DNA from 2 places in the Flavobacterium sp. H4147 genome. Region 1 is predicted to be linked to the other one. Evidence: riboswitches for the same ligand, from Rfam matches in the RefSeq annotation. Region 1 holds a riboswitch; the other holds the start of a gene.
What was found. A riboswitch is a leader RNA that binds a small molecule or an ion and turns the genes downstream of it on or off. The one in region 1 is predicted to bind S-adenosylmethionine.
Positions count from the first base shown of each region.

Region 1 (11,503 bases):
AAATAATTAAAATTCTCTAAAGGATTGCCCAAATATGGTGCATTTGAATTCTGAAATGTTTCTATCTGAAGATTAGCATGTTCTTTTTTGATTAAGTAAAAAGCACTTTCGTATGGAACATTCAGCCATTTATGACAATCAATCGTAATACTGTCTGCTCCTTCCCAACCTTTTACCAAATGATTGTGTTTTTCTGAAACGGCAGCAAAACCTCCAAAAGCAGCATCAATATGCCACCAGAAATTATATTGTTTCTTTAATTTCGAAATGGCTTCAAAATCATCAAAATCGGCAGTATTAACCGTTCCGGCACTTGAGATCAGAATAAAAGGTTTTCCATTTAATTTCTTGATATTTTCTTCTAGATCGGCAATATCAAGCGCTTCACGATTACCTTGGATAGTTTTTACAGTGGTATAATTCTGGCTTCCAATTCCCAGCATCGACAAACATTTAATAGAAGAAGAATGTGGTGTAGCTGTTAAAATATTAACCGTTTCTGAAATTCCGTTTTTAGCAAAATCTTTCCCGAATTGTTTTCCAAACCATTGTCTCGCTACTCCTAAAGAAGTGAAATTAGACATCGTTGCTCCCGTAACAAATCCGCCTAAAAATGTATCAGGAAGATCTAAAAGCTGTAACAGCAAATTAATTGTTTCAAATTCTATTAATGCAGATGCCCCACCTTGCGCTTTTACAGCCTGCGTATTTTGATCGTAAACAGATGCAAGCCAGTCACCTACAATAGATGCTGGAGTGGATCCTCCTGTTACGAATCCCCAATATCTTGATCCAGATGATGAAACCATTAAAGGCGCCAATCTCTCATTAAACTCTTTTAAAGCATCAATAGAACCTAAGCCTACTTCATTTAAAGCCGTTTTTGGATCAATTGTATGAGTGTTAGAAGTTGGAATATTTTCGATATCGTTCAGAAAACCAACTCCTTGCTGTTTTGTTTTTTCTAAGATATTCTCAAAATCGTTGAGATCTTGCTGTAGTATTGAATTCATAAGTTTGCTGTATTAGTTATGTTGCGCAGATTGCGCAGATGAAAAGGGTTATTAAAATTTATATTTTTTAAAGAGAAGCTACCATTTCGTTTTTTCCGAAAACCTCGAAACGAGCATCGATGAAATTACATCACCGTTGGCATTTAACAAAGTGGCAATCGGGTCAACTAAAGTTCCTAGAATCATAGCAACTGGCAAAGCCTGTTCCATTGGAAAACCATAAACGGTAATGGCTAAAACTTCTCCAATGTAACCTCCATTTGGAATTCCGCCTTCTACAATAGAAACAATCACCGTAATTCCTAAGGCCAAAAGAATCGTTGAAGGTTCTGTGAAATCTTTTCCAAACATGGCAAACAGAAAGGTGATTTTTAGGATGGATGACATACTTGAACCATCTTTATGCAGTGGAGCACCAAGTGGAATTACAAGATTCCGCACATGCGCCGGGATTTCCATTTTTTGCGCTGCATCTAGATTTGCCGGAATGGTTGCGATACTGCTGCACGTTCCTATTGCGGTTAAAGAAGGCGTGATGTTATTGCTCCAAAAAACTTTAAAAGCTCTTTTTCCGCCAGCCGCAAGCGCGTACAAACTAAAAAATGCGAAGAAGTAAAATACACAAGCCGCGTAATAAACCGCCATAGGTTTTGCATACACACCAAACAATTGGGGGCCGAAAATACCAACCTGATAGGCAAAATAAGCTCCTAAACCTATTGGTGCTAATTTCATGATGATATACAGCAATTGCTTCATGACTTCATTTCCAGAATCCAGAAAACTCTTGAAAGCATTTCCTTTTTCTCCTGATTGTAAGGTGGCAAAACCAATTAAAAACGAAAATATAATCAGCGCCAGCATGCTTTTTCTAGACAATAATTCGAAGAAATCATTGGTTGTAACTAATTTTGCAATCTGATCTCCAACAGATCCGGATTCTATATTTTCAAACGGTACTTTCGCAACAGCAATATCTTGATGAATCGGGAAAAGGTAAACGGCAAAAATCATGACGATTGCTGAAATCAGAATAGTGGAAAGAAAAACCAAAATCATGATAAAGAATAGTTTTCCAAGCTTTTCTTTCTGTTCCAAATTTGCAATTGAAGAACCAATGGTAAAGAAGATTAGCGGAATAATTGCTGTAAAAAGCAAATTCAGAAAAATATCTCCAATTGGTTTTATAACTAGAACTTTTTCTCCAAAAACTAATCCAAAAATACTTCCAATGGCGATACCTCCAAGAAGCAGAAGTATACTGCTGTAACTTTGCAGAAAATTGATTTTTTTAGTTTCCATCGTGATACAATTGGGTTAAGATTCTGTGGCAAATAATTTTTAAACACATAGAAACATAGTCCTCTTTGCCTACAAAGGTGTTTAACTTGTTTAAATACACATAGCTATTTGTGAAAAAATGTGTTTTTTCTTTTAATTCTTTTCGATTAAAATCAAAATAAATCTATGTTTCTATGTAAAATGTATTTATTTTTTACTTCTCCAAAACTATGGTAGTAAAAGCTCTATCGACTAATTCGCCTGTTTTGCTTTTTACTTTTTCGGTCTGAGTTTCGGTGTAAATCATTTGAAAAGCTGTTTTTTCAATTAATTTTTGTGCTTTTTCAGTACTGTAAAGCTCAAATTCAAATTGAGTAAAAGGCAGTTTTTTCATAAAATCTTCTTCGGCAAACGTCAAACAGAAATTTCCATTTGGTTTTAAAACTCTGTAAATTTCTGAAAGCAATTCTTCAGGCTTCTGCCAAAAATAAATGGTATTTACAGTGAATATTTTATCGAAAGATTCGTCTTCAAATGGTATTTTATTTCCGTCATAAATCGAAAAAAATGCCTGTTTTTGAGAAACAAAATTTCTATTGATTTGACGTGCTTCCTTAAACATCAATTCAGACATTTCAAGTCCGTAATATTTTAGGTTTTGTGCTTGTTCAAAAAGAAATTCTACATGACCTGCATTTCCGTGCCCGAGTTCCAGAATTTTATTTCCTTGAGATATATTTAGATTTTGGATGGAATGTTTGGTCATATTGATGTTTGTTTCGTTCATCATATTTCCCATTTCAATTCCTTTCTCTCCTGTTGGATTTTTTAATTGAGAGGCTATGGCTTGTAATTCTTCATTTTTCATGGTGTGAAAATTTAGACTTCTAAATTAAACAATATCTCAATTCAAATTCCAAATTTGAAAATTGCTTCGCCTGTTCGCTATCGCTCGAGTCCAAATTTCAAATTCCAATTTTACAAACTACATTGGAATAACTTTGTCAAAGTTTAAAACTTTGACAAAGTTATATGAGCAATTAAAAAACCTGACTCGCAATCTGACGGATATTCTCCGATTTACCCATTGAATAATAGTGTAAAAATGGAACTCCAGCTGCTTTTAATTCTAATGACTGCTGAATTGCCCACTCGATTCCGACTTGTTTGATCTCAGCGTTATTTTTGCATTTGTCTACTGCATCAATTAAATCTTCTGGCAAATCAATTCTGAAAATCTGTGGTAAAACTTGTAAATGTCTTTGAACGGCAATCGGTTTGATTCCTGGAATAATCGGGATTGTGATGCCCATTTCTCTTGCTTTTTCTACGAAAGCGAAATATTTAGCATTATCAAAAAACATCTGCGTTACCACATAATCAGCTCCAGCATCTACTTTTTCTTTTAATCTTTTTAAATCTGATTGTAAAGAAGGAGATTCTAAATGTTTTTCTGGATAACCAGCCACTCCAATACAGAAATCGGCTTTGTTGTCGGCATCGATTACTTCATGCAGATATTTTCCGCAATTTAAATCCTTAATTTGTTTTACCAAATCAATTGCGTAATGATTTCCCCCCGCTTTTGGCACAAAAGATTGTTCGTCTTTCATCGCATCGCCTCGAAGAGCCATTACGTTGTTGATTCCTAAATAATGACAGTCAACCAGCATGTATTCCGTTTCTTCTTTGGTAAACCCGCCGCAAAGCAAATGCGGAACTGTGTCAACATTATATTTATGTTTTATAGAAGCGCAAATTCCAAGCGTTCCCGGACGCATACGTGTCAATTTTTTATCCAAAAGTCCGTTACCGCGGTCAATGTAAATGTATTCTTCACGAGAAGTCGTTACATCAATAAAGGGCGGATTAAACTCCATTAACGGATCAATATTATCGTATAATTCCTGAATACTTTTCCCCTTTTGAGGAGGAATAATTTCAAATGAGAATAATGTTTTTCCTTTGGCGTTTTCTATATGTTCTGTTACTTTCATTATTTGAGTTATGAGTTATGAATTAAGAGTTTTGAGTCTGTTGTGTAAAAAATCTGAAATCAAAAACTTAAATCAATCATTTTTGTTTGTTTCAAAGTCTCAGGTTTCACGTTCCAAGTTTCAAGCTTTGTGCAAACTTGAAACCTGAAACTTGAAACAAAAATAACTTCGTTAATCTGCTATATTAGGATTTAACCATTTCATTGCATAATCAAGTGGTACATTTCGGCGTTTGGCGTAATCTGTTACCTGATCTTCTTTTATTTTTCCTAGCCCGAAATATCTACTTTTTGGATTCCCGAAATAGTATCCCGAAACCGAAGAAGCCGGCCACATTGCCATACTTTCTGTCAGTTTTACGCCTATTTGTTTTTCAACATCCAAAAGTTTCCAGATTGTTGGTTTCTCCAAGTGATCCGGACAAGCTGGATATCCTGGCGCAGGACGAATTCCTTTATAATTCTCTTTAATCAATTCTTCGTTAGTTAAAGATTCTTCCGAATCGTAACCCCAGAAATCTTTACGTACTCTCTCGTGAAGATATTCGGCAAAAGCCTCTGCAAAACGATCTGCAAGTGCTTTAACCATAATCGAATTATAATCATCTAGATTCTTTTCGTATTCTGCAGCCCATTCGTCTACACCAAAACCAGTGGTTACACAGAAAGCTCCCATATAATCCTCGATTCCGCTTTCTTTAGGCAGAATAAAATCGGCTAGAGCGATATTTGGCGCACCTTTCGTTTTTTGTGACTGCTGACGAAGCGTTAAGAATTTCTCTAGAACTTTTCCGTTTTCATCACGCAATTCGATATCGTCGTCATTTACCTGATTCGCAGGGAAGATTCCGTAAATACCTTTTGCTTTTAGTTTTTTCTCTGCTAAAATGACTTTCAGCATTGCTTGAGCATCATTAAAAACAGAAGTTGCTTGTTCGCCCACAACCTCATCCGTTAAAATTGCTGGATATTTTCCATACAATTCCCAAGTTTGGAAAAATGGCGTCCAGTCGATATACGGAACCAAAACATCCAATTCTACTTCGATTGTTTGTGCTCCAATTACTTTTGGTTTCACTGGAGTATATTCGCTCCAATCCAACGGTAGTTTGTTTTTACGAGCATCTTCGATCGTTAAGAAGTTTTTATCTCTCGAACGATTTAAAAATGTTTCTCTAAACGAATCGTATTCTGCACGAATATCTGCCGCGTATATTTTTCGGTTATGATCCAACAGGTTTCCTGCAACAGTAACGGCTCTCGAAGCATCGTTTACGTGAATAACAGTTTCTCTGTATTGAGGTGCAATTTTCACGGCGGTATGCGCACGTGAAGTTGTTGCCCCGCCAATCATAATCGGGATTTTAATATCTTGTTTGTCTAATTCTTTGGCTAAATACACCATTTCGTCAAGCGAAGGAGTGATTAGTCCGCTTAATCCGATAATGTCTACATTGTGCTCAATTGCAGCCGAAATAATTTTCTCTGGAGGTACCATTACTCCTAAATCTACAATCTCGTAATTGTTACAGGCCAAAACTACTGAAACAATGTTTTTTCCAATATCGTGAACGTCTCCTTTTACAGTCGCCATCAGGATTTTTCCGTTTCCTTGTTTGTCGCCTGCTTGTTTACTCGCTTCAATAAACGGCAATAAATACGCCACTGCTTTTTTCATCACACGAGCCGATTTAACTACCTGAGGAAGGAACATTTTTCCGCTTCCGAATAAATCTCCAACGACATTCATTCCGGCCATTAAATTAATCTCGATAACTTCAATTGGTTTTGTAGCTGCTAAACGCGCTTCCTCAACATCTTCTTCAATAAAAGCATCAATTCCTTTTACCAATGAGTGTGTAATACGATCTTGAACCGATCCTAAACGCCATTCTTGAACCGCTTTTTCGTCGCTTTTTACTTCTCCTTTTACGTTTTCTGCAAAATCTAAAAGTCTTTCTGTAGCATCGTCACGTCTGTCTAGAATTACGTCTTCAACATGCTCTAATAAGTCTTTCGGAATATCATCGTAAATCGTCAACATTTCAGGATTTACGATTCCCATCGTCATTCCGTTTTTGATCGCATGATATAGAAATACCGAGTGCATTGCTTCACGAACCACGTCATTTCCTCTAAAAGAAAACGAAACGTTACTTACACCACCACTAATATGTGCATGCGGCAAGTTTTCGCGAACCCATTTTGTTCCTCTAAAGAAGTCCAGTGCATTCAGGCGGTGTTCTTCCATTCCTGTTGCCACTGGGAAAATGTTCAAATCGAAAATAATATCCTGCGGAGGAAAGTTTACTTTATTGACCAAAATATCATACGAACGCTGACAGATTTCAACTCGGCGATCGTAATTATCGGCCTGACCTACTTCGTCGAAAGCCATTACAATAGCAGCCGCACCATAACGTTTGATTAATTTGGCGTGATGAATAAAGGCTTCTTCGCCTTCTTTTAGCGAAATCGAGTTTACAACGCTTTTTCCTTGTACTACTTTCAGACCCGCTTCGATAATCTCCCATTTCGAACTGTCGATCATAATTGGCACTCTCGAAATATCTGGCTCTGCAGCAATCAAGTTTAGGAATTTGGTCATAGCAGTTACACCGTCCAACATTCCTTCATCCATATTAATATCGATAATCTGCGCTCCTCCTTCTACCTGCTGTCTTGCAATATCAAGTGCCTCGTCATACTTCTCTTCCTTAATTAATCGAAGGAATTTTCGCGAACCCGTTACATTCGTACGCTCTCCAACGTTTACAAAAACGCTTTCTGGCGTAATAATCAAAGGTTCTAATCCTGATAATACAAGGTCTCTTCTTTTTTCTGTCATTTCTTTCAATTTTCAACGGAATAAATTCCGTTGCTACCAATATTTAGTTCCTATCGGAACTTATTTATTTTTTTCCTGCAAGGTTTTCGAAACCTTGTAGGTATATATGTTTGTTATTTTGGGCGTGATTCGTATATATCTATCGAATTTTCATAATCCATATAACGTTCCCATGGAACTCTTTCGTAAATCACTTCTATATTCAACGGAATAAATTCCGTTGCTACAAAATATTTCGTTCCTACGGAACTTTTTTTTAAAGAGCCATCGGCTCAAAACCATTTGTAGGGACGGATTTTAATCCGTACACATAACGAAGGGAAATTATATTAAGCGTTAACCGGCGCCACTCTCGGCTTATAATCCTTTGCAACTTCAGCAATTAATCGAATATGATCTGGAGTTGTTCCGCAACAACCCCCAATGATATTGATTAAATTATCTTCTAAATATTCTTTGATGAATGCCTGAGTTTGTTCTGGTGTTTCATCGTATTGTCCGAAAGCGTTTGGTAATCCAGCATTTGGATGCGCTGAAACATTAAAGCTTGTGTTGTGCGCCAATGTTTTTAAATATGGTTTCAACAAATCGGCTCCTAAAGCGCAATTGAAACCAACACTTAATAACGGAATATGTGAAACTGAAATCAGGAAAGCTTCAACCGTTTGTCCAGAAAGCGTTCTTCCTGAAGCATCGGTAATCGTACCTGAAACCATGATTGGAATATCGATATTTCGTTCTTCTTTTACTTCTTCAATGGCAAAAAGTGCCGCTTTTGCGTTTAAGGTATCGAAAATCGTTTCTACTAAAAGCAAATCGCAACCTCCGTCCATTAAAGCTTCTACTTGCTCTTTGTATGCAATTCGCAAATCGTCAAAAGTTACGGCTCTGTAACCTGGATCATTTACATCTGGTGACATACTTGCCGTACGGTTTGTTGGTCCGATTGAACCTGCTACGAAACGCGGCTTCTCCGGATTTTTTGCTGTGAATTCATCCGCAACTTCTCTTGCCAGTTTAGCCGATTCGTAGTTTAGTTCGTAAACCAAATCTTCCATATGATAATCGGCCATACCAATTGTCGTTCCCGAAAATGTATTGGTTTCTACGATATCTGCACCAGCTTCGTAATATGCAGCGTGAACATCACGAATGGCCTGTGGCTGTGTTAGGGATAATAAATCGTTGTTTCCTTTTAACGGATGCGGGAAATCTTTGAAACGTTCGCCACGAAAATCTTCTTCAGAGAAGTTGTAGCGTTGTAACATAGTTCCCATTGCTCCATCAAGGATTAGGATATTTTTCTTTATTGCTTCTTGAATTGTAATCGACATCTTTCTCTTGCCGCTAAGGCACTAAGGCACAAAGCTTTTTTAAATTATAATTTTGAAGACTCTATTTAAACCCGACAGGTTTTAAAAACCTGTCGGGTTTAGTCTTCGATATTTTTTTTCACATTAATTCCAAAGTGCACTATTGCTGGTTCATTAGCCCCGATTGAGCCGTTATCCTCGTAGTGAAACGGAGAGATATAGGCGAAAGCGGGAACTATTGACTGCAAAAATGCGCCAATGATTCGCTCTTACCGAAATTGATTTCAGTAAATTATTTGTATGTTGTCTAGAAAAGTTTTGGGAAATACGAGAATGTATTTGTGTTATCTATCTTAAATACCGTGTGTTTACGATACAAAGTAGAATTTAGCACCTTCTTTATAGTAAAGGGTTGCTAAGGTTTCATCGGGTCTATCCCTCCGCCTTTCGTGATAACGAACAATAATTTTAAGAACAGCGCAAAGGTATGAAATGGCAATACGATTTGCAAATGTTTTTTTTAAGGTTCTGAGATTCTAAGATACTAAGGTTCTAAGTTTTAAAATTTGACTTCAGTTTTTCAAATATAGCCAAAGGTTTCAACCTTGGCTTGGGTACACATTGTTATAATTCATGCGGATCGTGATAATATATTGTCTATACGTTGCGTTCTGGCTATGTTTTTCCATTAATCGATAAAAATAAAAAAGCTCAAACTATAAAAGTTTGAGCTTTCTATATATAAAACCTTAGCACCTTAGTCCCTTAGAACCTCAGCACCTAAGATTAAACAATCGCTTTAACAACTGCTTTAGGAGCTTCTTTACGAGTTCCGTCGAAACCGTCTACTCCAGATACTGTTGTATATTTCAATACGTATTTTTTACCCGGATTGATGATTTGGTAAGCTGCCTGACACATTAAAGTTGCTTCGTGGAAACCGCAAAGGATTAATTTTAATTTTCCAGGGTATGTATTTACGTCTCCAATGGCGAAGATTCCAGGAATATTGGTCTGATAATCTAATGCATTGTTTACTTTAATAGCATTTTTCTCGATTTCTAATCCCCAATCTCCTATTGGACCTAATTTTGGTGTTAATCCGAAAAGCGGGATGAAATAGTCGCATTCTATTTTACGGTGTGCTCCGTTTTCTTCAATATCTAATGATTCTACATGCTCAGCACCGTTGATTCCGATAACTTCTGCTGGAGTGATTAATTTGATTTTTCCAGCCGATTTTAATTCCTGTACTTTTTCTACAGAATCTAAAGCGCCTCTAAATTCGTTTCTACGGTGAATTAAAGTTACTTCTGAAGCTACGTTTGCTAAGAAAATAGACCAGTCTAATGCTGAATCTCCTCCTCCTGCAATAACAACTCTTTTATCTCTGAATTTCTCAGGATTTTTGATGAAGTATTTTACTCCTTTATCTTCATAAAACTCGATATCTTCGATAAGTGGTTTACGAGGCTCGAAACTTCCTAAACCTCCAGCAATTGCAATAACTGGTGCGTGAAATTTAGTTCCTTTGTTTGAAGTTACTATGAAACTTCCGTCTTCTTGTTTATCGATTGTTTCTGCACGTTCTCCTAAAGTAAAACCTGGCTCAAATTGTTTGATTTGCTCCATTAGCCCGTCTACAAGATCTCCGGCTAAAACTTCTGGGAATCCAGGAATATCATAAATTGGTTTCTTAGGATATAATTCTGAAAGCTGTCCTCCTGGTTGTGGCAAAGCATCTAGGATATGACATTTCAATTTTAATAATCCTGCCTCGAAAACGGCAAATAAACCTGTTGGGCCTGCTCCAATTATAAGTATATCTGTTTTAATCATTATGTTGTTGTTTATAATCATTCTTAATAACGCAAAGAAACGAATAAATCCTTGTACTTTCAATGATTTTTATCATTAATTTCTTTCCGAAACTTTTTTTACTCTTTATTTTTTAATGAAGAGGTAATCTCATTCATTCTTTTACATCGGGTTAAAACCCGACGCTACAAAATCAGCCGTTCCTTCGGAACTTTTTTGTTATTCTTTATTTTTCAAAGAAGCTGTTATTTCATTCATCTTCCTTACTTTATCTTCAAAATTACCTTTTAACGTTTTTCGGTATTCATTCAGATTCTCAACCATTTGATTGATATCTTCTGGAATTACTTCTTCGAAAAACTCCCGAAGCCTTTTGGCTGTTGTTGGCGATTTTCCGTTAGTCGAAATGGCAATTTTTACATTTCCTTTCGTTACGATTCCGCCCAAATAATAATCACATAAATCTGGCGTATCGGCTATATTGCAAATCAAATAGCGTTTTCTGGCTAAATCGTACACTCTTTTATTGACTTCAAGATTATCTGTACAAGCGATTACCATGTGGCGCTTTTTGAGCATTTTCTTTTTGAACTTCGATTTGGTCAATGTAATCGAAGGATGTTTCTCAGCAAGAACTTTTATTTCTAAATGAAATTCTTTTGCTACTACCTCAACATTTGCATTCGGACTTGACTTGAGCAAGAATGAAAGCTTTTCCAGACCTACATTTCCTCCACCTACAATCAATACATTTAAATTATGAAGCTTTAGAAATATTGGATATAATTCGTTTTGTTCCATGTTACCAATATGTAGTTCCTAACGGAACAATTTTATGTAAATATCGGGTTTAAACCTGATGATGCAAAATCGGTCGTTCCTTCGGAACTTATCTTGTTATTTCTTTTAATGCTTTTTGCTACATCGGGTTAAAACCCGACGCTACAAAATCACTCGTTCCTTCGGAACTCTATCTTGCGATTTCTTTTGATAAAAATTCTTCGTAAAACCCTTTTAGCTTGTGGCTTTCTTTTACCACTTCGCCTAAAACGATAATGGCCGGAGAACCTAATTCTTTTTCTTTTACGATTTCTAAAATCGAATCTACTGTTCCTACACCCACTTTTTCTTCTGCTGTTGTTCCGTTTTGAATGATCGCAACTGGCAGATTTCCTTTGTTTTCTTTTTGAAACAAATCGATAATCTGAGGCAGTTTGTGCATTCCCATTAAGAT
Region 1 covers NZ_JARKNB010000001.1:560,982-572,484, forward strand. Annotated here, with positions in the region: gene P2W75_RS02420 (aspartate aminotransferase family protein) at 1-1,013, opposite strand, end outside; gene P2W75_RS02425 (dicarboxylate/amino acid:cation symporter) at 1,092-2,315, opposite strand; gene P2W75_RS02430 (class I SAM-dependent methyltransferase) at 2,509-3,162, opposite strand; gene metF (methylenetetrahydrofolate reductase [NAD(P)H]) at 3,335-4,291, opposite strand; gene metH (methionine synthase) at 4,463-7,138, opposite strand; gene P2W75_RS02445 (homocysteine S-methyltransferase family protein) at 7,468-8,472, opposite strand; SAM riboswitch class I at 8,793-8,910, opposite strand; gene P2W75_RS02450 (NAD(P)/FAD-dependent oxidoreductase) at 9,238-10,290, opposite strand; gene P2W75_RS02455 (bifunctional precorrin-2 dehydrogenase/sirohydrochlorin ferrochelatase) at 10,489-11,070, opposite strand; gene cobA (uroporphyrinogen-III C-methyltransferase) at 11,240-11,503, opposite strand, start outside.

Region 2 (11,503 bases), on a different contig from region 1:
TAACCGCAAAGTGCGCAAAGTTTTTTAAGCATATAGCTTCGCGTCCTTTGCGTTTTACAAAAGCATTAAATAAAATCTTAGCGTGCTTTGCGGTTATAACAATTTACAATTAACCATTTACAATTCACAATTAAAAGATTGTCCATTTCAACCTAAACTTTGTCCGCTTCACCTTTTTTCTACTTTAAAAACAACAACTGTCAAGATACCTTTGACGAAGAAATTAACTGATAATCAACTCATCAAAAAATAAAATTATGAAAACGCTATTAAATAGTACAAACAGAATTACAACAAAATTGGTTTTAATCGCAGCTCTTTTTATGAATGTGGCTTTAACCAATGCACAAGCTTCAAAACAAACTATTGAAGTAAACCCTTCACTTGGAACTTTAAAACAAATCAATGCCGGATTATTAAATGTAGGCTATACAGAGGCAGGTCCTTCAAACGGAACTCCGGTTATTCTGCTTCACGGATGGCCTTATGATATTCACAGCTATAACGAAGTGGTTCCAATTTTGGTTGCAAAAGGATATCATGTTTTTACGCCTTATTTAAGAGGATTCGGAACAACAACTTTTCTTTCTGAAGCTACTTTCAGAAACGGACAGCAGGCCGCATTAGCAAGTGATATTATCGCTTTTATGGATGCATTGAAAATAGATAAAGCCGTAATTGGCGGTTTCGACTGGGGAGCCAGAACAGCGGTTGTAGTAGCTGCACTTTGGCCGGAACGTGTAAAAGGTCTGGTATCAGTAAGTGGTTATTTAGTCGTAAATCTGGAGGCAAATTTAAAACCGCTTCCTCCAACAGCTGAGTTAGGCTGGTGGTACCAATATTACTTCGCAACCGAAAGAGGAAAACAGGGTTACACTCAAAACACTTACGATTTCAATAAACTAATCTGGAAAATCGCTTCTCCGTTATGGAATTTTGACAAAGCAACTTACGACCAAACCGCTCAGTCTTTCAACAATCCGGATCATGTGGCAATCGTAATTCACAATTACAGATGGAGACAATCTCTGGAAGCTGGAGAATCTAAATACGACAACTTAGAAAAACGTCTTTCTGTTAAACCGGAAATTAAAGTTCCAACGATTACAATAGGAAGTGATTTTGACGGTGCTTTCGCAGATGGAAAAGTTTACGCCAATAAATTCACAGGAAAATACGAACACAGAATCTTAAAAGGAATTGGGCACAACGTTCCGCAGGAAGATCCAAAAGCATTTGCACAAGCAATTATTGACGTAGCTGGCTTTAAAAATTAAAAATTGAGAATTAAAAATTAAATTCCAAAAAGAGCGAAGCGATTTTTAAAAATCTAAAATCTAAAATCTAAAATCTAAAATCTAAAATTATCATGAGCACAAAAGTATTATACACAGGAAAAACACACACCACAGGCGGTAGAGAAGGAGCTTCTCAAAGTTCAGACGAACAATTAAATATCAAATTAAGCGCACCGGGATCATCACGTCCGGGAACAAATCCAGAACAGTTATTTGCTGCAGGATGGTCGGCTTGTTTTATTGGAGCATTAGGAATCGCCGCTTCAAAATTGGGAGTTAAACTTCCGTCAGAAACAGCTGTAGACGCAGAAATAGATTTATGTGTAACAGAAGGTGAATATTCATTGCAGGCACGTTTAAACATCAGTCTTCCGGGAATTGACCGCGAAACGGCAGAAGCTTTAGCAGCACAGGCACACCAAACCTGTCCGTATTCTAAAGCTACGAGAGGAAATATTTATGTAGATATTAATATCATATAAAGTTATAAGTTATAGGTTAGGGGTTATGAGTTGTTGAAACCTAATTCTTAACCTTTAACTCCTAACCAATAACCTTTAACTTCAAAATGAAATGAAAAATATAGTTACCACTTTTATAATGCTGTTTCTTTTAATGGGAAACACCATTTTCGCACAAAGCAATTCAGATAAAAAAGGGTTTGCCCTTTTAGAATTATATACATCAGAAGGCTGTTCGAGCTGTCCGCCAGCTGATGAATTGTCTGGAAGAATTCAGAATGAATTAAAAGACAAGAATGTTTATGTATTGGCTTATCACGTAGATTATTGGGACAAACAAGGCTGGAAAGATATTTTCAGTAATGCCGATTATACGAAAAGACAATACGATTATGCTAAATTCATGGGAAAAGATCCTATTTACACACCTCAGGTTATCATTAACGGAAAAATAGATTATGTAGGTTCTCAGGAAACAAGTCTGCGAAACGGAATCAAATCGGCACTTGTCAAACCTGCTTCTGCTTCTTTGAGTTTAGAAACGTATCAAATTGATAATAACCTTTCAGTAAACTATAGTGTAGAAGGGACTTCAAAAAACAGTCGTTTGTTTATTGCTGTGGTTCAAAAAGAAGCCAAAAGCAATATAAAAAGAGGAGAAAATGCCAATCGTGTTTTAACGCATTATCAAATCGTTCGTCAGTTGCAATCAGTTGATTTGAATAAAGTGAAAAAAGGAACAGCAACAGTTCGTCTGCCTAAAAATTTCAATACACAGGATTTCGAAATTATTGGTTTTGTACAGGATATGAATTCAGGAGCTGTTTTAGGTGTAAAACGTGCTTAAGGTTTTGTTCTATATTGATGAAGCTTCATTAATTTTTAACACATAGAGACATAGTTTTGCTTTGCGTAAAAAGAAATTTCATTTGTTTAAATAAACAATAGCTATGTGTTTTTAAGTCAGAAATAAAAAATCAGCATTTATCAGCTTTAATCTTTTTAATCTGCGTGAAATAATTTTTTCACAACAAAACATTTTTGAAAAAACAGACAACATTTGTTTGAGTAAACATAGCTATGTGTAAAAACTAGTTTTTTCTTTGACCTAATTCTTAAAGTAAAAAAAAAAACTATGTTTCTATGTGTTTAAAAAATAAATATCAGCTAAATCTGCATAACTCTTTTGCAATCTGCGTGAAATAATTTTTTCAAAACAAAATACTTTTTGAAAAGACAGATAAGATTTGTTTTGAGTACACATAGCTATGTGTAAAAACTAGTTTTTTCTCTAATCTAATTCTTAAAGCAAAAAACTATGTTTCTATGTGTTTAAAAAAAATAAAAATCAGCTGAATCAGCCTGAAATAATTTTTTCAAAATAAACCTATCTTTGACCAACAGGATAACCAAACAAATACAATTATGGAAAAAGCAAAACGCTTTCAGGTTTCGCTCAAAGTCATTTGGGGAAGCTCTATCGCTCTGGCGGTAATGGCTTCAATACCCAAATTATTTGATGCCGATTCTACGCCTGGAGACCTTATTATAAACTCTTCGATTACACTGCTGTTTTCTCTTTTTATTTGGTATTACAACATTTATAGTTTACCAAAATTTTCATCACAACGAACTAACAAAAGCCTTTTTAACTGGAAATTGCTGTTGAGTGTTTTGTTGGGAATTCTGCTGATGGTAATTCTGGTAATTGCGCATCAAGAACTTTTTCAGGTGTCAAAAATGGATGCGCCCATAATGTTCGAACTCCGCGGTGTTTTGATCAACCTCATTGTGTATATGTTCCTGCATCTTCTGTTTCAAAACTACCAGACACAGCAAATGGGAGTAGAACTGGAACGCACCAAAGCTTTAAATTTGGGAGCGCAGTACGAATTATTGAAACAGCAGGTAAATCCGCATTTTTTATTTAACAGTTTGAATACGTTGAAATCGATGGTGGATATGCAGGACCCGCAGAGTTCTGATTTTATCCTGAAATTATCTGATTTTTATCGTTTTACATTAGAAAGCCGAAAACTGGATTTGATTTCTTTAAAAGAAGAACTTCAAATTTTAGATTCGTATGTATATCTGCTGAAAGCGCGTTTTGAAGACGGATTTGATGTTATAAAAGAAATTGATCCAAAGCAGTACGATTCGGCAATTCCGCCTTTTTCGCTTCAGTTATTGATTGAGAACTGTATTAAACACAATGTTGTTTCGCTCGATAAACCTCTGCATATAAAATTATATACCGAAAATGAATTTCTGGTGATCGAAAATCCAATTCAGCTCAAACGAGGTACTTTGTCAACCGGAGTTGGTTTGGACAATATCAACCAGCGATTTCTGCATTTGGTTAACAAGGAAATTGAAATAGATAAAACGGAAACCCTTTTTAAAGTTAAAATACCCCTGATTTATGACTATCGTAATAATTGAAGATGAAGTAAAAACGGCCAAAGCACTTGGCCAGCTTATTATAAGTATCAGACCCGACGTTCAGATTGTATCTTATATTCAGAGTATCGACGGCGCTGTGAGTTATCTTTTAGAAAACGATCAGCCCGATTTGATTTTTATGGATATTCAGCTTGCAGACGGATTATGCTTTGAGATTTTCAAAAATGTTGAGGTTTTATCTCCGGTTATTTTCTGCACCGCTTTTGACGATTATGCTATCGAAGCTTTTAAATCAAACGGAATTGATTACGTTTTGAAACCGTTTTCAAGAGAAAGCATTTCGCAGGCAATTAAAAAGACGGGAGAGTTGAAGAACTTCTTCCAAAGAAATAAAAAAATGATGCCTGATTTTGATTATCTCTTAACCCGAACAGGCGAAAATACAGGAAAAAGCAGTTTTCTGGTTTTCAAAAACAATAAATACCAAACGATTCAGACAGAAAACATTGCGTTTTTCTTCATTAAAAATGAAACTCCGACAATCATGACTTTTGATAAGACCGAATATCAAATTGCACAGTCATTAGATGAGGTTCATAAATTATTATCTCCTATTCAGTTTTTCAGACTCAACAGACAATATCTGGTAAATTTCTCAGCCATAAGAGAAGCAGAACATTACTTTTCAAGAAAATTAATCATCAAATTAACCATTCCAACCGAAGAAAAATTATTGGTAGGAAAGGAAAAAACAACGGCATTTTTAAGCTGGCTGGAGAATAGGTAATTTTTTTTATCAATGCAGTTTTTTGACTCAGTAATCAGTGTCAATTTTTCCAGATTTGTCTTTAGTTATAACAAAACTATCTCGTAAAGACGTAAATACTTTACGAGATTTGTTTCATGTTTATTTTTAAAGATCTGCTTATTTTTTCATTTAAACCTTTCTTAGCTTTTTATTTCTCGTCCTTCGAATTGAGAATGTAGGTAACGCTGTATAATCTTCTAAACATAGCATACGTTACGCTAACCATAACAAAAGCAATAATAGCATCTATTGTTGCACCAAAACCTAAAACAGCTAGTTTTGAAAAGAAAGCAAATATGATGTCAAAAAATATTCCGGCAAATACCCATTCTTTCAAGCGTAATAATCGGTTTGGAATTAAAAGCGTAATAACTCCCGAAATTTTCATAACACCCAGAATGTAAATAAAGTGCGCTGGATATCCTAATAGCTGTGTAATTTCCCACACCAGTTTGTTGGTTGTCAATTCAAAAAATCCGCTGGCACCAAACCATAAAGAAGTTAAAATAATTCCTGTCCAATAAATAATTTTTGTTGTTTTTGCATTCATGATTTTAAATTTTTAAGTTGTTAAACAGGACAAAATTGCGTCAATGGCGATCGATTTCATATCATAAATTAGGTGAAACGGACAAATCGATTTCTGAAATAGACAATCTGTAAGTTCATCTGATTTAATAACTTTACAGAACTAAAACATTTTTATTTTAAGGATGGAAGCCAAAGCCATTTTACAAGAACATATTTCGAAAACCGTATCACTCACACAAGAAGAGTTTGATTACTTTTATTCTCATTTTAAACCCTTGTCTTTCAAAAAAGGTCAGACTATTATTGGCGTAGGAGATAAAGTAAACCATGAATATTTTGTAATTTCAGGCTGTTTGAAAACCTTCTTTATTAATGACGAAATCAAAATGTACATTCTTCAGTTTGCTATGCCAACCTGGTGGGCTTCTGATTATAATGCACTCTACAATCAAACTCCGGCTTCTATAAATGTAGATTGCATTACCGATGCTGAGGTTTTGTGTCTTTCCAGCGAAGACCGCGAAAAACTCTGCGCTGAGTTTCACCAGATAGAACATTTCTTCCGCTGGAGAACCAATAAAGGTTATATCGCTTCTCAAAAACGACTTTTATCCTTTATGAATAATAATGTCAAAACCCGTTACGAAGAACTTTTGGCCTTATATCCACAATTATACAATCTCGTTCCCAAACATTTAATTGCCGCTTATTTAGGCGTTTCCAGAGAAACTTTAAGCAGACTTCATAATTCGTAGTTTTTTGCACAGATTATTAAGATTAAAATGATTTTGTTTCACGCAGATTTGGCTGCTTTAAGCTGATTAAACAAAAAGTGATTAATCTCGCAAAAGCTTAAAGTATAAGCTCTCGCAGATTTTGCAGATTGAGCTGATAATTTGTGTCTGTATAAATCTGCAAAATCTGCGTGAAACAAAAAAATACGCAAAACAGTAATCTGTTCAATCTGCAAAATTGTGAGAGACCAAAACAGCTGATATAAAAACCCCTGCAGCTTTGTCCCTTTAGACCTTTGCCACTCAAAAAAAAGAATGTGATCTACATCACGTAACCAATTTTGACAACCGCCGTTCCTTTGTATTGTACTTTTAAATACAATAAAAATGGAAACAATAAATTATACTATCGTAAGCTCAGAAAGCAGAATCGATTGGATCGGGAGAAAAGTAACCGGCGCACATAATGGTACAATTGGTATCAAAAATGGAAATTTCATCTTTAGTGATGGAAAAATAAAAGGAGGAAATGTGGTAATCGATACAACCTCAATCAAAATCTTAGATATAAGTGATGCTGCAGCTAATGCACAGTTTGCCGGACATCTTGCTTCTGATGATTTTTTCTCAATAGAAAAATTCCCAACCGCATCTTTTGAAATTCTAAATGTAAAAGAACTTTTAAATGGTAATTTTTATCTGGAAGGAAATCTGACTATAAAAGATATCACGCATCCTGCCGGATTTGAAGTATCACTGCAAAACCACTCAAACACTGCAGCTTTATCAGGAAAACTGGTAATTGACCGTACGCTTTACGACATCAAATTCAGATCTGGAAACTTCTTTAAAGATCTGGGAGACACTTTAATCTACAACGACTTTGAACTTGATTTTACAATCAATGCCGAAGCTTTTTTTTCTGGACAATCTCAAAACTAAGATCATGCCTTACGTAAAACTAGAACTGACCCGCGAAGGCGTTACCCGCGAGCAGAAACAGCAGTTAATAAGCGGTATTACCAATTTAATTACCGAAGTATTAAACAAAGACCCGCATTTAACCCATATTGTAATTCAGGAAATCGAACTCGACGATTGGGGGTATGCAGGCGAACAAGTATCAGTATTAAGAGAAAAAGGCATTACAGCCGATAAAAAATAAAACATCATGAAAAAACAAACTATAATCGTAACCGGAGCCGCTTCGGGAATTGGAAAAGGAATCGCAAAATATTTTTTAGAAAAAGGACATAACGTAGTTATCAATTCATTGAATGAAGATACTTTGGAGAAAGCTTTCGCCGAATTAGGAGCAGGAGATAATCTGGCTATGTCTGCAGGAGATGTAAGCCAAAAAGCAACCGGCGAAAAACTGGCGGCAATTGCAATTCAAAAATTCGGTTCTATCGATGTATTAATCAATAATGCCGGAATTTTCGAAAGCAAACCTTTTCTGGAAGTTGATGAAGCTTATTTGGATAAGTTTTTAAAAACAAATCTAAAAGGAACTTATTTTACAACTCAGTCCGTTATACCGCAAATGTTACAACAAAAAGACGGTGTGGTAATCAATATTGGAACACCACTTGTAAATCACGGTTTAGGCGGATGGCCGGCTACAGCTCCCATTGCGAGTAAAGGCGCTATCCATGCTTTAACCATTCAGTTAGCGGCCGAATTTGGAAAACAAAATATCCGTGTAAATACTGTTGCGCCGGGCGTAATTCGCACGCCAATGCATGGTGACAATGCCGATTCCAATGCAGGACTTCATTTGCTAAACCGAGTAGGGGAGATTGATGATGTTGCCGAAATGGTGTATACCGTTGCCACAAGCAATTTTATTACCGGAACAATTATCAATGTCGATGGCGGAAAAGGTGCCGGACACAATTTAAACTAAGTTGAAAACTATTTTAATAACAGCTTTTATGCTCTGGAGTTTTCAGGGCATAAAAGCTCAAAATACAAGTACAATGGAAAATCAGGAAGCGGTAAAAGTAATTACCAACGCAATAGAAAACTATTATTTTAAAGGAATTTATGAAGGTGATGAAATGCTCTTGGGAAGCATTTTTCAGCCCGGAACTTTCCTTTTCGGAGATGTCAAAAATCAGCCTTACTTTAAAACAGTTGATTTGTATTTGGATGGTGTTAAAAACCGACAAAGTCCTAAAGATTCCGGTAAACCTTTTAAAGGTGAAATTATTGATATACGAGTAGTCAATTCTATCGCTGTAGCGGAATTAAATGTTAAAATGTACGACTTTAATTATCGGGATTTTTTATCTTTCCATAAGATAAACGGACAATGGCTTATCGTAAATAAAATGCTCACAGACGTAAGCAATAACTAAAAATCTTCACTCATGTGGTACAATACAAAAGCATCGGAACTATTAGGAATCGATTATCCAATTCTTCAGGGACCTTTTGGCGGTAATCTATCAACAGTTGAGCTGACAGCAGCGGTTTCTAACGCTGGCGGATTGGGCGGTTACGGAGCCTACACCAATACACCGCAGGAAATTTTTGAAATTGATAAACAAATAAAAACGGCAACTCATAAACCGTATAATATTAACCTTTGGGTTTCAGACCACGATATTCCACAGTCAGGTTTAACAGATGAACAGTTCGATAAAACGGCGGCTTTATTCAAACCTTATTATGATGAAGCTGAAATTCCGTTACCAGAAAAACCAGCCCCTTTTCAATCCCGATTTGAAAACCAATTACAGGTAATTTTAGACATTCGTCCAAAAGTTTTCAGTTTTATGTTTGGCGTGCCTTCAGCTGATGTTTTAGAACAATGCCGTAGATCTGGAATTGTAACAGTAGGAGCGGCAACTACCTTAGACGAAGCTATATTTTTAGACAATGCCGGAGTGGATATGATTATAGCGTCTGGTTTTGAAGCTGGCGGACATCGTCCTTCTTTTTTAACTGATGCAGAATCATCTGTAACAGGAACTTTTGTATTACTGCAGTTAATGCGCGAAAAAATAAAAACGCCATTTATTGCAGCCGGCGGTATCGCAGACGGAAAAGGAATTGCAGCAGCTTTAACACTAGGCGCAAGTGCAGCACAGATTGGAACGGCTTTTTTAGCAACTGATGAATCAAACGCTTTGCCTATTCACAAAGAGATGTTGTTTTCTGATGCTGCCAAATATACCACTTTATCACGAGCTTATACAGGAAGACTCGGGCGTGGTTTAACCAGCCGTGTCTCCAAACAAATGACAGGAAAAGAATTCGGATATTTACCTTTCCCGCTTCAAACTACATTTATTGCACCGTTACGAAAAGCGGCAATCGAACAGCAGAAATGGGACATGATTTTATTTTGGGGCGGTCAGATTTCGCCAATTTTAAAACATACTAAAGCTGCTGCCTTGATGAATGCTTTGATTGAAGAAACAACAGCTCATTTTGCAGGATTGAAATCATAAACTTGAATTGTAAATTTTAACAAGACAAACTCATTTCGGTTATGAAATGAGTTTTTTTTACTATCATACAAAATCAAATTGGCTCATTATATTGAGGTTGATACATGATTTACATTATAAAATGATGAAATTCTCAAATTTATATTTTTGTATAATTGCTTTAATTATAGGTGTTTGGATTCTTTTAATCAATCTCTTTTCAATAAAAATAAAAAAAACTTATTTTAAACTTGACTAATTCGGTAGAATTAATATATATTTGTATCGCAGAAAAATTATATAATGATACTTATCCAGAAAGACTGAGGGAATAGGCCCAGTGAAGTCTTAGCAACCTGTTGCCGAATAAGGTGCTAAATCCTTCCGCTGCATGCGGACAGATAAGAAAGATTTTTTCAGAAAATCTGTTTAAGATCATCGATATTAAAAATGTATTAAAATGAAAACAGAATCGACTTTGTACGCAGGATACGAACTTTTAAATTTAATTTTCGAAGAAAATAGTCTGGCGGTTTTCCGAATGCGAAAGCACTAATTTTTACTTAGATTTTCTTTTTTAATATCATACGCTGATGGCTTTTTGACATTAGCCCGAAATCCTTTTGTCTAATCTAAAACTAAAAATAAAATGAAAAAAATACTATTAGGTTTTGCTTTATTTCTTGGAGCTTTTCAAACTCAGGCTCAAGAAAACAATTTACAATTAAAAGGAACAGTTGCCGACACTGTAGTACAATATGTTTACCTGCAAAAATTTCACAATAAAATGTTTACCACGATTGATTCGGTAAAAGTAAAAGACGGAAATTTTAGTTTTAAAACAAAAGTAAAAACGCCAGAATTGTATGGATTAAGCGTCAATACAGAAAGTTCGCCATTGTATATTTTCCTTGAGAAAGACCCGATCACAGTAAAATTAAGTCCGAAGAAATATTATACTGCTTCTGTGGTTGAAGGTTCGGCTTCTCAAGATTTGTTCGAAACCTATAAAAAAACCAAAGATGTTGAAATCAGCAAATTCATAATAGAAAATCCAAAATCTATTGTTTCGGCTTATGTGCTGTATAGAAACTGGTCGTATCGATTATCTCCAGAGCAGATTACACAAAATATTGCTCTATTAGACAAAAGCCTTCAAAACATTACTTATGTGAAAGAACTAAAAGAACTGGTTACCGTTTTAGACGGATTAGCTGTTGGTAAAAAAGCCCCTGATTTTACTGCCAATGATCCTGATGGAAAACCAGTTCGCCTTTATGACAATTTAAAAGGATATACTTTGGTCGATTTTTGGGCTTCTTGGTGCGGGCCATGCCGAAAAGAGAATCCGAATATTGTGGCAGCCTACAAAGAATTTCATGATAAAGGATTCAATATTGTGGCAATTTCATTGGATAAAAAGAAAGAAAATTGGGTTAAAGGAATTCAAGACGATAATTTAACATGGACACACGTTTCTGATTTGCTTTTCTGGAATAGCGCTGTTGCTAAATTATATGGTGTGCGAGCAATTCCTGGCAATTATTTAATTGATCCTAAAGGAGTAATCGTCGCCAAAAACCTGCATGGAGAAGAATTACAATCTACATTAAAAAGTCTTTTGGAGAATAAAATTTAAAACCAATCCAAAAGAAATAACGACAATACAATTTAGTTAATTAAAAATGATAAGGATATGAATGCTATTGAGCCAACAACAAAACCAACAGAACCTGAGTGTTACTTTTCTAAGTTTAGAGAAAACACCGTAGGAATTAACCATACTTTCGAATCGGTTTACGGAGAGCAAAATCTAGTGTATGCAGACTGG
Region 2 covers NZ_JARKNB010000003.1:260,027-271,529, reverse strand. Annotated here, with positions in the region: gene P2W75_RS15430 (alpha/beta fold hydrolase) at 258-1,277, shown strand; gene P2W75_RS15425 (organic hydroperoxide resistance protein) at 1,370-1,780, shown strand; gene P2W75_RS15420 (thioredoxin family protein) at 1,872-2,606, shown strand; gene P2W75_RS15415 (sensor histidine kinase) at 3,185-4,201, shown strand; gene P2W75_RS15410 (LytTR family DNA-binding domain-containing protein) at 4,182-4,949, shown strand; gene P2W75_RS15405 (DoxX family protein) at 5,119-5,520, opposite strand; gene P2W75_RS15400 (Crp/Fnr family transcriptional regulator) at 5,684-6,256, shown strand; gene P2W75_RS15395 (YceI family protein) at 6,623-7,177, shown strand; gene P2W75_RS15390 (4-oxalocrotonate tautomerase family protein) at 7,182-7,400, shown strand; gene P2W75_RS15385 (SDR family NAD(P)-dependent oxidoreductase) at 7,407-8,141, shown strand; gene P2W75_RS15380 (nuclear transport factor 2 family protein) at 8,215-8,595, shown strand; gene P2W75_RS15375 (nitronate monooxygenase family protein) at 8,608-9,693, shown strand; SAM riboswitch class I at 9,980-10,080, shown strand; gene P2W75_RS15370 (TlpA disulfide reductase family protein) at 10,322-11,311, shown strand; gene P2W75_RS15365 (aminotransferase class V-fold PLP-dependent enzyme) at 11,369-11,503, shown strand, end outside.
Region 2: linked by a shared signal. The riboswitch ahead of P2W75_RS15370 (TlpA disulfide reductase family protein) and the one ahead of P2W75_RS02445 (homocysteine S-methyltransferase family protein) in region 1 are both predicted to bind S-adenosylmethionine.